DNA from 2 places in the Streptomyces sp. CAU 1734 genome. Region 1 is predicted to be linked to the other one. Evidence: riboswitches for the same ligand, from Rfam matches in the RefSeq annotation. Region 1 holds a riboswitch; the other holds the start of a gene.

Region 1 (5,834 bases):
GTGCTGATCACCCTGCTCGCGCTCTGCGCGCTGGTGATCCTCGCCCTGGTGCGGGAGGAGACCGGCACCACGGGCTTCCTCGTCGGGCTCGGGCTCGCCGTACTGCCCGTGCCGCTGCTGGTCGCCGCCTTCCGCTGGCTGGACCTGGTCGATCCCGGCCCCTGGCGGAATCTGATCTTCTCGTTCTGCTGGGGTGCGTTCGCCGCCGCTCTCGTGGCGATCCTGGCGAACACCTTCGCCACCCAGTGGATAGCCACCAACACGGCCGACGCGTCGAACGCGCACAGTCTCGGCGCCACGGTCATCGCGCCCGTGGTGGAGGAGACCGCCAAGGCCGCCGCCGTACTGCTGATCTTCCTCTTCCGCCGGAGGGACTTCACCGGCATCGTGGACGGAGTGGTGATCGCGGGATTCACCGCGATCGGCTTCGCCTTCACCGAGAACATCCTCTATCTGGGCACGGCCTTCGACGAGGACCAGACACTCGGGTACTCGGGTCTCTCCTCGACGACGGCCGCGACCTTCTTCGTACGCATCGTCATGTCGCCGTTCGCCCACCCGGTCTTCACCGTGCTCACCGGCATCGGATTCGGGCTCGCCGCGCTCGCCGCCCGCCGGCGGCAGCGGATCCGCCGGATCGCGCTGCCGGTGCTGGGTCTGCTGCTCTCCATGGTGATGCACGCCCTGTGGAACGGCTCGGCGTCCTACCTCGGGCCGTGGGGCTTCCTGCTGGTGTACGCGTTCGTCATGATCCCCGCCTTCGTACTGCTGACCTGGCTCGCCATCTGGGCCCGGCAGCGCGAGCTGCACACCCTGGCCGTCACCCTGCCCGCCTATGCGGCGGCGGGCTGGCTCGCCCCGTCCGAGCCGCAGGCGCTGTCCTCGATGAGGGCGCGGAACACGGCCAAGGACTTCGCCCGGCGGATGCACGGCCCGGCGGCGGTCCATCCGGTCGCCGAGTACCAGCGGTTCGCCACCGCGCTGGCGTTTCTCCGTCACCGCGCGGCCAGGGAAGCGGCCGGTCCGGACTTCACGGCGCGGGAGCAGGAGCTGCTGCACCACATGTGGCAGCGGAAGGCGGTGGCCTCCCCGGCACTGACCTACGCGGCGCGCGTCACCGGCCGGGTGCGGGTGCCGCCGCCGCACCGGGATTACGAGATACCCAACCCCTACCGCGTCTGAGGGCGGCGGGCCCGGCAGGGCGGGAGCGGGGGAAGTGCCGGCGGTGCGGGCGCGAAAAGACCGGCAGCCCTGACGGCGGGGGGTGCTCGCCAGGACTGCCGGGGTGAAAGGGCCCGCACCGCCGTGACCACGGCGAGCGCGGGGCTGCCGCGGACACCCGCCGGCCGATCGCGATTCCGGCACCGGGCGGTGCCGTGAGGACCGGCCGGCCGGCCGGTCCCGCGGGGACGGGCGGTGGTGCGCGGGACGGTCAGGGGTTGAGGCCGTTGCTCCGCATCCAGGACAGCGGGTCGACGGCCGAGCCGCCACCGGTCTTGACCTCCAGGTGGAGGTGCGAGCCGGACGAATTGCCGGTCGAGCCGACGCGTCCGATGGTCTCGCCCGCGCCGACCTTCTGGCCCGCGCTCACCGACATCGAGGAGAGGTGTGCGTACATCACCTCGGTGCCGTTCGACAGCTTGAGCACGATGTTGTAGCCGTACGAGCTGTGCCAGCCGGCCGACTTGATGGTGCCGCTGGTGACGGCCTTCGCCGGGGTACCGGTCGGAGCCGCCATGTCCAGGCCGGTGTGGTAGCCGGAGGACCACATCGGGCCGCTCTGGCCGAAGGTGGCGGTGATCGTGTACGAGGAGGTGGGGAGGACGAAGCCCTTCGCGAGCTTGGCCTTCTCCTTCTCCTTGGCCTTGGCCTCCGCCTCGGCCTTCTTCTTGGCCTTCGCCTCGGCTTCGGCCTTCTTCTTGGCCTTCGCTTCCGCCTCCGCCTTGGCCTCGGCCTTCTTCGCGGCGGCGGCGGCCTTCGCGGCTGCGGCGTTCTCGGCGGCGGCCCTGGCGACCGCCTCCGCCTCGGCCTGCTGCTGCTCGGCCTGCTGGAGGATCCGGGAGCGGAGCGCCTCACCCGTGCCGGGCTGGGTGGCCGCGCCGATCTCCTCGGTGGCACCCATGGCGGTGAGAGCGGAGGTCTCGTCGGCCGAGCCGCCGTCGTCCATGAGGGAACCGACGTCGGGAAGGGAGTCGGCGATCGAGTCGGGGAGCGATATCGACACGGCGGGCTTGCTCTGCGCGGTGGCGATGCCGCCCGCGCCGACCGCCGCGATCACGCCGACGCCGAGCACCGTGGAGCTGCGGGCGAATCCGCCGCGCTGCTTGAGCACGCGGTGCCGGTGACGGCCGCGCACCGGACGGACGGTCTCCGCCGTGGGGTTCCACTCGCCGACGGACCGTTCGGCCCCGTCTTGGCTGAAGACACCGGATTTGAACGGCGCTTCCGGGGCAGGGGTGTTGGACGCCACTGAGGCGTGCTCCTTTCCTTCCTTCTCGCCTACCGGGTTAGCTGACGGGTTCGGAGCAGGAAGGTCTCCTACCGGCCTCACACACCGCGAACTGCGCGGCAAATGAAGCCCGATTCACCCCAATTGGTGGGTCCCCGGTTCCCTTGCGGGATTCGGCGCGTGCGCGCGGCGCCGCCCTGACGACGACTGTGACGACCGCGCTGCGTTATCGAACGTTAATAGAGACTCCAGTCGTATTCCAAGTTTTTCCGAGTGATCTTTAATCTCTTTGCCATGGACTTAACGGGACACAAGCGTCCGGAGTCGGGCGACTTGAACGGCCGCCCGTAAACCCATCAGATCTGACGGCATATCAATTGTTATCAGAGGGGTGCACTCCGGCTACGCAACGTATTCGCGGTGGTTCCGGCCGGCGCGGCGTCGCGGCGGGCCGGGGCTTCACGGCCGACCGGTCGTCACGGCGGGCCGGGGGGCGGCTCCGCATCCGCCCGCCCCTCGCCGGGACGGGCCACCGCGAGCAGTGCCATGTCGTCGGTGGTCCCGCCGCCCGAATGCCTGCGGACATCGTCGACCAGGGCGTCCAGCAACTCGCCCGGCCCCGGGAAGACACGGCCGGCGAGCCATTCGCCGGGCTCGTAGAACACCCCCCGGGCATCCCGCGCCTCGGAGAGCCCATCGGTGTAGATGAGCAGGGTGGCCCCGGGCGGCAGCGGATACTCCTGCGCCCGGTCGGGCCGGTTCCCCAGCTCCCCCATGGAGAGCGGGAGCGCGTACTCGGCCGGTTCCAGAGAGCCGAGTACGCCGTCCTCGTACAGCATCAGCGGTGCCGGATGGCCCCGGTTGACCATCCGGACGATCCCGGCACCGCGCGGGATCTCGGCGAGCACGGCGGTGGTGAACGCCTCGAAGGCGTCCAGGGTGTCCCGGCGGCGCGCCTCCCGGTTGAGCGCGCGTTCCAGCCGCTCGGTGACCCCCTCCAGCGATCTCTCCTGTTCGGCCGCCTCCCGGAAGGCGCCGATCGCGATGGCCACCGCCTCGACCGCGCCGAGTCCCTTGCCGCGCACATCCCCGACGACCAGCCGTACGCCATGGGGTGTGTCCTGTACGGCGAAGAGGTCCCCGCCGATGAAGGCGTCGGCGACGGCGGCCTCGTACCGTGCGGCGATCCGCAGGCCCCCGATCCGCTCGGCGGGGGTGGGCAGTACGGCGCGCTGGGCGGCCTCGGCGATGACCCGGGCGGAGGCGAGCCGTTCGCTGCTGCGCCGGATGACCCGGTTGATCAGCAGCGCGAGACCCGAGACGGTGATCACGGTCACCAGCTCGGTATAGGTCGTCGGCTCGGCGACCGAGTCCTTGAGCCCGTGCAGGCCGACCACGCCCAGGGTCGAGGCGATACCGGTGAAGAGGGTGGTGCGCCAGGAGAAGAAGGGGGCGGCGATCAGCGGGGCCGCCGTGAACATGGGCGCCGCGGTGAACATCGGCGGGGTCAGGGCGTCGAAACAGACAGCGCCGATGATCATCAGCGCGGGCAGCATACGGACGAATCGGCGGGCGCCGACTCCCCCCGGCTGCTCCTCGCTCCCCAAGGCTGCTCTCCTGACCGGTCCGCCCACGGCTGCGGACACGGTTCCCGCGCCCCCTCCAGGCTGGCGGGAACGGGGCGGAGTGGCGAGCCACCGCCGTCCAACCGGGCGAACGGAGGCGAACGGGCAGCGCAAAATGACCACGGCCCGGTACTCAGGTGATGAGTACCGGGCCGTGATCTTCAGTAGCGGGGACAGGATTTGAACCTGCGACCTCTGGGTTATGAGCCCAGCGAGCTACCGAGCTGCTCCACCCCGCGCCGTTGAACACAACCTTACGCCATCCGAAGCAAGATCCACGCCACTTTCCGCGGGGGCCGCGGAATCGCCGGAAATCCGGCCGCGCGGGGAACGGGCGAGCGGTGGGCGAGGGCGGACGCGGGCCCGTCACCGAGGGCGGCCCGCGTCCGCCGCGGCTCACTCGTCCGAGAGCTGCGTCTCCCCGTACACCCGCATCGCATCGCGGATGAACACCGCCGTCCCCTCGCCGTGCCGGTCGTAGACCTCGGTGAACCGCTCGTCGGCCACGTACATCTCGCCGATGCCGATGAACCGGCACCGGCCCGGCGCCTCCACCGCGGAGAGCCAGACGTACTGCCGCCGGGCGAGTTCCTGGGCCGGCGCGCCGTCCGGCGCCCCGCCCTCCCGCAGCAGCCGGGCGAAGTCCCGGGCGATGGCGGTCTGCTCCTCCAGATACTCCCGCCGCTCCCGCTCGCCGAGCGCACGCCACCACTGGTCACCGCGCCGATACGCGTCCCGCCCCCAGCGCTCGGTCACCTCCTGTTCGTACGGTGTGTGGTCGAAGCCGTCGAACACTTCCTCGGCCATGAGTTCTTCCCCTCGCTCGGTCTTCCGGAGAGTGGTCCGCACCGAGGCGATCTGCCGGCCCACTCTTTCGCGCTCCTGTTCGAGCAGCTTCAGATGGACGCGGAGCGCGGCAGCGGTGTCCCGCTGGCCGGCCAGCACCTCGGCGATGGCGGGCAGTCCGAGCCCGAGCTCGCGCAGCAGCAGAATCCGCTGGAGCCGTATCAGCTCACGGGGGCCGTAGTAGCGATAGCCGTTGGCCCCCACCCGGCTGGGCCGCAGCAGACCCAGCTCGCCGTAGTGACGCAGGGTGCGGCTCGTCGTACCGGCCCGGCGCGCGATTTCCTGGATCGACCACTCCATGTCCCGAACGGTAGATCTTGACGCTGCGTCAAGGTCAAGGACGGGCGCGCACCGGCCGTCAGGGCAGCAGACGGGCCGCCTTCCGGCGCAGATAGCGGGCCTCGGGGATGCTGAGCGTGCGCTCGGCCGCCAGCTGGTACGCGGATCGCGCGCCCGCCCGGTCGCCGGCCCGCTCCAGCAGATGGGCCCGGACCGCGTCCAGCCGGTGGTGCCCGGCCAGCCGCTCCGCGAGCCGGTCGGTCTCGGCGAGCGCCGCCTCGGGCCCGTGCACCATCGCCACGGCCACCGCCCGGCTCAGCTCCGCCATCGGGTCGTCCGGAGCCATCCGTACGAGCAGGTCGTAGAGGGCGAGGATCTGCGGCCAGTCGGTGGCGGCGGCGGTCGCGGCCTCGTCGTGGAGGGCCGCGACGGCGGCCTGGAGCTGGTACGGCCCGGCCGGCCCCTGGGACAGGGCCTCCTCCACCAGCGCGGAACCCTCGCGGATGGCCGCCCGGTCCCAGCGGGTGCGGTCCTGTTCGTCGAGCGGGATCAGCTCGCCGGCGGAGTCGGTGCGGGCGGCGCTGCGCGCGTCGGTGAGCAGCATCAGCGCGAGCAGCCCGGTGACCGCGCCCTCC
Region 2 (5,834 bases), on a different contig from region 1:
TCCGTGCTCTTCACCCCCTGGGGCGAGGGGCTGGTCCGCTCCTGGTATCGCCGGGCGATGGTGGAGCTGTCCCGGCTGCCGCAGGTGCGCCGGGTGGCGATCCAGACCAATCTCAGCTGCCGTACGGAGTGGCTGGCGGAGGCCGATCCGGAGACTCTGGCGCTCTGGTGCACCTACCACCCGGGCGAGACGCCGTACGAGCGCTTCCTCGGCAGCTGCCGCGAGCTGGCGGCCCGGGGCATCCGCTTCAGTGTCGGCGTGGTCGGACTGCCCGGCCATCTGGAACCGGCCCGCAGGCTCCGCGCCGATCTCCCCGAGGAGGTCTATCTCTGGGTGAACGCCGCGGAGGGGACGGGCTACACGGACGCCGAGGCCGCCGAGTGGACGGCGCTGGATCCGCTCTTCCCGTACAGCCGTGATCCGCACCGGTCGGCCGGGCTGCCCTGCCGGACCGGGCAGTCGGTGCTCTCGGTGGACGGGGACGGCACGGTCCGCCGCTGCCACTTCGTCCGGGAGGAGCTGGGGAATCTGTACGACGGCTCCTATCGGCGGGCACTGCGGCCCCGGGCCTGTCCGCTCGCGGTCTGCGACTGCCATATCGGCTATGTCCATCTGGAGTCGCTGCCGCTGTACGACGTCTTCGCGGGCGGGGTGCTGGAGCGCATACCGGCAGGGGGGCGGCCGGTTGGGCCGGTGGAGCTCACCCTGCTCCCGCCGGGCGGCGGAGGCGGCCGGCCCGGGCGGATGACACCGCCGGTGTGACTCCGCCGGCGGGCCGGAGCCGGGCGCCCGGCCCGGCGCGAGGCCGGCAGACACGAGGCCGGCCGGCGCGAGGCCCCGCACCCGGCCGGGCCCCGAGGGCCGGCCGTCGGCCGCTCCGCCGTGCCGCCGGTGGCGGTCCGGGCTCAGAGAGGCAGCAGGTCCGGGCGCTTGGCCGCGATGTGGTCGCCGGAGCTCTCACCGCGCAGCCGCCGGCCGATCCAGGGGACCAGATGTTCCCGCGCCCAGTGGATGTCGTCGCGCCGGCCCTCCAGCGTGCCGCGCGGCGGAAGCGGCGGCCACGGCTGGTCGGGGTCGGCCGGCACCTCCAGCCCCAGCACCTGTGCCGCGCGCAGCGCGACCCGGGTGTGACCCTCGGCCGAGAGATGGAGCCGGTCGCCGTCCCAGGCGCGGCGGTCCTGCACCGACTTGAGCGACCACAGGTCCAGTACGGGGCAGTCGTAGCGGTCCGCGATGGACCGCACATGTGCCGTGTACATCGCGATCTTGCCGCGCAGATGGCGCAGCACCGGCACGCCCCGGGTGTCGAAGCCGGTGGTCACCATCACCGTGCCGACGGCATTGGTGAGGTCCGCCACCGCGCGCTCGAAGCGCTCGGCCACATCGTCGGGGTCGCTGCCCGGCCGGATGATGTCATTGCCGCCGGCGCAGAACGACACCAGATCCGGGGCGAGTTCCCTCGCGCGCGGAACCTGCTCCGCGACGATCTGGTCGAGGAGCCGTCCGCGCACCGCGAGATTGGCGTACCGGAACGTGTGTTCCGGCCGGCGGTCGGCCAGCAGAACCGCGAAACGGTCCGCCCAGCCGACATGGGTTCCACCGGGTCCCGGGTCTCCCACGCCCTCGGTGAAGCTGTCACCGATAGCCGCGTACGACCCGATTCCGCCCTCTGTCTCTGTTCTCGAATCGTCTGCCACAAGAACTCATCTTGTCCTTACAGATGTGACCTACGCGACCGTAAGGAGGGGTTGACGGCGGGTGATCTATCCCACCGGTGATTTTCGGCCCACCCGGGAATACTCGTGGGTGAAGACCGATCCCCCCGTACCGGCGGGGGTACGGGGGGATCGGCGGAAGGCGCGGTGGACGCCCGTGGCGTCAGAGGGAGACGCCGTGCCCGCGGAGGTAGGCCAGCGGGTCGATGTCCGTGCCGTAGCCGGAGCCGGTGCGGATCTCGAAGTGCAGGTGCGGACCGCTGGAGTTGCCGGTGGAGCCGGCGAGACCGATCTCCTGGCCGCCGCTCACGCTCTGGCCGGCCGAGACGGCGAGGGAGGAGAGGTGGGCGTACTGCGAGTACTTGCCGTCGGTGTGCTGGATGACGACCTCGTTGCCGTACGCGCCGGACCAGCCGGCCGAGACCACGGTGCCGGGGCCGACGGACTTCACGCTGGTGCCGGTGGGCACGGCGAAGTCGATGCCGGTGTGGTAGCCGCTGGACCACATGGCGCCGGAGACGCGGTAGGAGGTGGTGACGCCGGCACCGGCGATCGGGGCGGTGTAACCGGAGGCGGGGGCGGCGGGCTCCGGCTCGGCCGGGGCCTCGGCGGCGGGCTCCGGAGCGGGAGCCTCCGTGACGGGGTCGGCGGCCGGGGCGGAGGTCTCCCGGGCGGCGGCGGGGGCGGCCGGGGCGGCGGGCTTCTCGTTGGCACCGGCGTTGCGAGAGGCGTCCCGCGAGCCGTCGCGCGAGGAGCGCTCCGCGTCCGGGGTGCCGGCCGCGGCGGCGGAGCCGATGCTCAGCTCGAGGCCGGGGTGGATCAGGGAGGGGTTCCCGCCGACGGCGGCACGGTTGTCCTGGTAGAGCTGCTTCCAGCCACCGGTGACGCCGTGGTCCTCGGCTATGCCCGAGAGATGGTCGCCGGCGACGACCCGGTAGGTGCCCGCCTCGGACTTCCCCGCCGGGGCGGCGGCCGGGGAGCGCTGCTCCGCGACGGCCGCGGCGGGGGCGGTGACAGCGGCCGGGGCGGCGGCCGGCTCGGCGGCCTGTGCGCCGGTCGCGCCGAGAAGCGGAAGCGCGATGGCGGCGCCGCCGGTGCTCGCGACGACGAGGCCGCGGGTGATGGTGCCGGCCTTGGGACGGCGGTGCTTACCCTTTGCGGGCATGGGGTTTTCCTCTCCGGCGCCTGCGAGGTGAGCTGTCGGGTTCGGGCTGGAGATGCCCGGCCGTGCGGCTGCACGACTTCACCCCGAGCCGTCCGGTTGCCCGGCCGACGTACTACCTGGGTCCCCCGCTCCTGCCACGCGTGGATGTCGGTTGGGAATCCGGGGCGGCGGCAGGATGAGGCGGTCCGCCCGGAATTTCCGTGACCGTAGACGAGCGGAGAGGACCGGAACAAGCCGCTCCGCTTCCACTTCCGCCTTCCCCATGATCACCGTGGGGCATCCGCGGTCACTCTCCGTCGAGACCGCGGCGCCAACTCCCCGACCGGCATCGCGATTGCCCCGCCCCGCGACACCCCGTCGCCGCCACACACCGTCACCACTATGATCCTGCTCACGAGCACCGCCCCAAACCCCTTGCAGATGGGGCGCGTTATGCGCAATCCACCAAAGCGCCCATAAATCACAAATGCCTCATTCAGGTGGTGCCGGATCCAGTGACGGGCGGCCCGGCCCGGCACGATCCGGAGGAGTGCGGGCAGAGCGCCGAGGAAGTACGGACTCCTGATCCCGCACCCACGCGCACGGCAGCGCGGCGCGCGCGTGAACGGCGGGGAGTGTGCCGCGAGTGCCGTCGCATGCGCCCCGGGTGTGCCATATCGCCGCAATGCTCCCGTGACACCACGGCAACGCTTCCTCACGCGAAAAGAAAATGATTGCCCGAGGAATCAATGTCGTATCGTCGAGAAAACGCCATGTCGGCGAGGAGCGCCGACGGCAGCGACCCTCAGGAGACTCCGTGACGCAGCAGCTGCCGCAGGTTCCGTCGACCGAGCCCGAGCTGGCCGGGGTCCGCAACTTCCGCGATGTGGGCGGGCTGCCGGCGGTGGACGGCCGGCAGGTGCGGTACGGACGGCTCTTCCGCAGCGGTCATCTGGCCCATGCGACGGAGAGTGACGCGTCGTTCCTGGGCACGCTGGGTCTCCACACCATCTTCGACTTCCGCAACTCCGCCGATCTGGTGCTGGAGGGGCCCGATGTCGAGCTGCCCGGCGTGCGCAATGTGAACATACCGCTGAGCGACCCGGCCGACGGCGCGGAGTTCTGGGAGCTGGTCCGGGCGGGGAATCTGGCGCAGCTGCGGGCGGTCCTGGCGGATGGCCAGGGCGCGGCGCGGATGACCGAGTCGTACCGGTCGATCATCGCCGAGCGGACCGCCGAGCACAGCCGGGTCCTGCACGCGCTCGCCGAGGACAGCGTCCCGGCGCTGATGCACTGCGCGGCGGGCAAGGACCGCGCGGGGCTCTCCATAGCCGTGTCCCTGCTCGCCGTCGGGGTGGAGCGGGACGCCATCGAGGCGGACTATCTGAAGTCGAACGACCCGCACCGCCGCTATCTGGTGCGCCGCACGGACAGCAGCCGTACGGGGATGTCGCCGGAGGTCATGGAGCTGCTCGGCCCGCTCTTCGACGCGCGGGCGGAGTATCTGCGGGCGGCGTTCGACATGATCGGGCAGACCTGGGGAACCACCGAGCGCTATCTGGCGCAGGGGCTCGGGATCAGCCCCGAGACGCGCGAGCGGCTGCGGGAGCGGCTGCTGGACGCCTCCGCCTGATCCCCGGCGCGCGGCGGGCCGGGGCGGCCGGGATCACTTGGCGCCGACCTCGAAGAGCAGATAGAGGAATCCCGCGAAGACATGGCCCGCGATCAGATAGGCGAAGAGCCGGATGATCGCGCCGCGGGGGAACTTCGACTCGTGGGTGTCGGGCTGCTGCCCGGCCGCGCCGGGGATGTTCTCGGGGACGGGGGCGGCGGCGGTGTTCTCGGTCATGACGGTCCTCGCTTCATTCCGGTCGTTCCGGGGTCCGGTTCAGGCGTGCGGATGGAGGTCGGGGCTCTGGAGCAGGGTGTGGACGAAGAGGAGCTCGGCGCCGTCCCGCCCGGCGGCGGCCATCCGGTGCGGGGTGAGGGAGTCGAAATGGGCGCTGTCGCCGGGGCCGAGTTCGTGCACGGACTCCCCCAGGGTGAGCCGCAGCCGGCCGTCGAGGACGTACATCCACTCCTCGCCGGGGTGCACCCGGACCAGATCTCCCTGGGCGCCGTACGGGACCGACAGCCGCAGGGCCTGCATGGCCCGGCCGGGGGCGCCGGCCTGCTGGTAGGTCCAGCCGTCGGCCGCCGCGGGTTCCCGGCCGGAGGCGCGGATGACGGGGTCGGGGGTGGGCGACGCCTCGCCCAGGACCTCGGCGATCGTCGTACCGTAGATTCTGGCGAGGGAGAGCAGCATCGGGAGCGACGGCTGCCGCCTGCCGGTCTCCAGCCGGGACAGATGCGCCGGTGAGAGCCCGGCGCGGCGGGCCGCCGCCTCCAGGGTGAGGGCGCGGCGGCGGCGCAGTTCGCGCAGCCGGGGCGCCACATCGGGCAGCTCGTCGGGGATCTCCCCGCCGAGCGGCCGAAGGTCCGGGGGATGGCCCCCGGGAGGACTCTGCATGTGTTCCATTGGGCCAGGAATCTGCCTCTGGGGCAAATTTCTTGCCCCAGAGGCAAAATTCCGTTGCCAATGGCGCCCCGGGCCGGGTCAGCGGTTGGCCATGGCCTGTCTGACCAGGGTTTTCCCGAAGTCCCACATCAGTCCGCCGCCCGCGTGGGCGTCGTCCATCACCGCGGTGAAGGCCGTGACGAACCGGTCCACCTCGGGTTCGCCGATGATCAGCGGCGGAATCAGTTTGATCACTTCGAGATGGTCGCCCGACACCTGGGTGAGAATGCGGTGCCTCGACAGCAGCGGCACCACGACCATCTGCGCGAAGAGCCCCTTGCGGGCCGCCTGGAGCATCGCCCAGCGGCTGCGGAGCTTGAGGGAGTCGGGGCGGCCGAACTCAATGCCGATCATGAGTCCGCGCCCGCGCACCTCGTGCAGGAACTCATAGCGGCCGGTGAGCGCGGCCAGCCGGGTG

What was found. Region 1 has a riboswitch for cyclic di-AMP ahead of AAFN69_RS03635 (M23 family metallopeptidase). Riboswitches for the same ligand answer to the same signal wherever they lie in the genome.
Region 2: another riboswitch for cyclic di-AMP. It lies ahead of AAFN69_RS12625 (LysM peptidoglycan-binding domain-containing M23 family metallopeptidase); the one in region 1 lies ahead of AAFN69_RS03635 (M23 family metallopeptidase).

Annotation. Positions count from the first base shown of each region.
Region 1 covers NZ_JBDQQP010000001.1:858,222-864,055, reverse strand. Annotated here, with positions in the region: gene AAFN69_RS03640 (PrsW family intramembrane metalloprotease) at 1-1,182, shown strand, start outside; gene AAFN69_RS03635 (M23 family metallopeptidase) at 1,433-2,470, opposite strand; cyclic di-AMP (ydaO/yuaA leader) riboswitch at 2,482-2,638, opposite strand; gene AAFN69_RS03630 (PP2C family protein-serine/threonine phosphatase) at 2,926-4,005, opposite strand; tRNA gene AAFN69_RS03625 (tRNA-Met) at 4,240-4,313, opposite strand; gene AAFN69_RS03620 (TipAS antibiotic-recognition domain-containing protein) at 4,471-5,220, opposite strand; gene AAFN69_RS03615 (DUF6596 domain-containing protein) at 5,279-5,834, opposite strand, start outside.
Region 2 covers NZ_JBDQQP010000005.1:445,940-451,773, reverse strand. Annotated here, with positions in the region: gene AAFN69_RS12635 (STM4011 family radical SAM protein) at 1-762, shown strand, start outside; gene AAFN69_RS12630 (SGNH/GDSL hydrolase family protein) at 906-1,697, opposite strand; gene AAFN69_RS12625 (LysM peptidoglycan-binding domain-containing M23 family metallopeptidase) at 1,879-2,880, opposite strand; cyclic di-AMP (ydaO/yuaA leader) riboswitch at 2,885-3,040, opposite strand; gene AAFN69_RS12620 (tyrosine-protein phosphatase) at 3,677-4,492, shown strand; gene AAFN69_RS12615 (DUF6126 family protein) at 4,526-4,708, opposite strand; gene AAFN69_RS12610 (XRE family transcriptional regulator) at 4,748-5,368, opposite strand; gene AAFN69_RS12605 (aminotransferase class III-fold pyridoxal phosphate-dependent enzyme) at 5,456-5,834, opposite strand, start outside.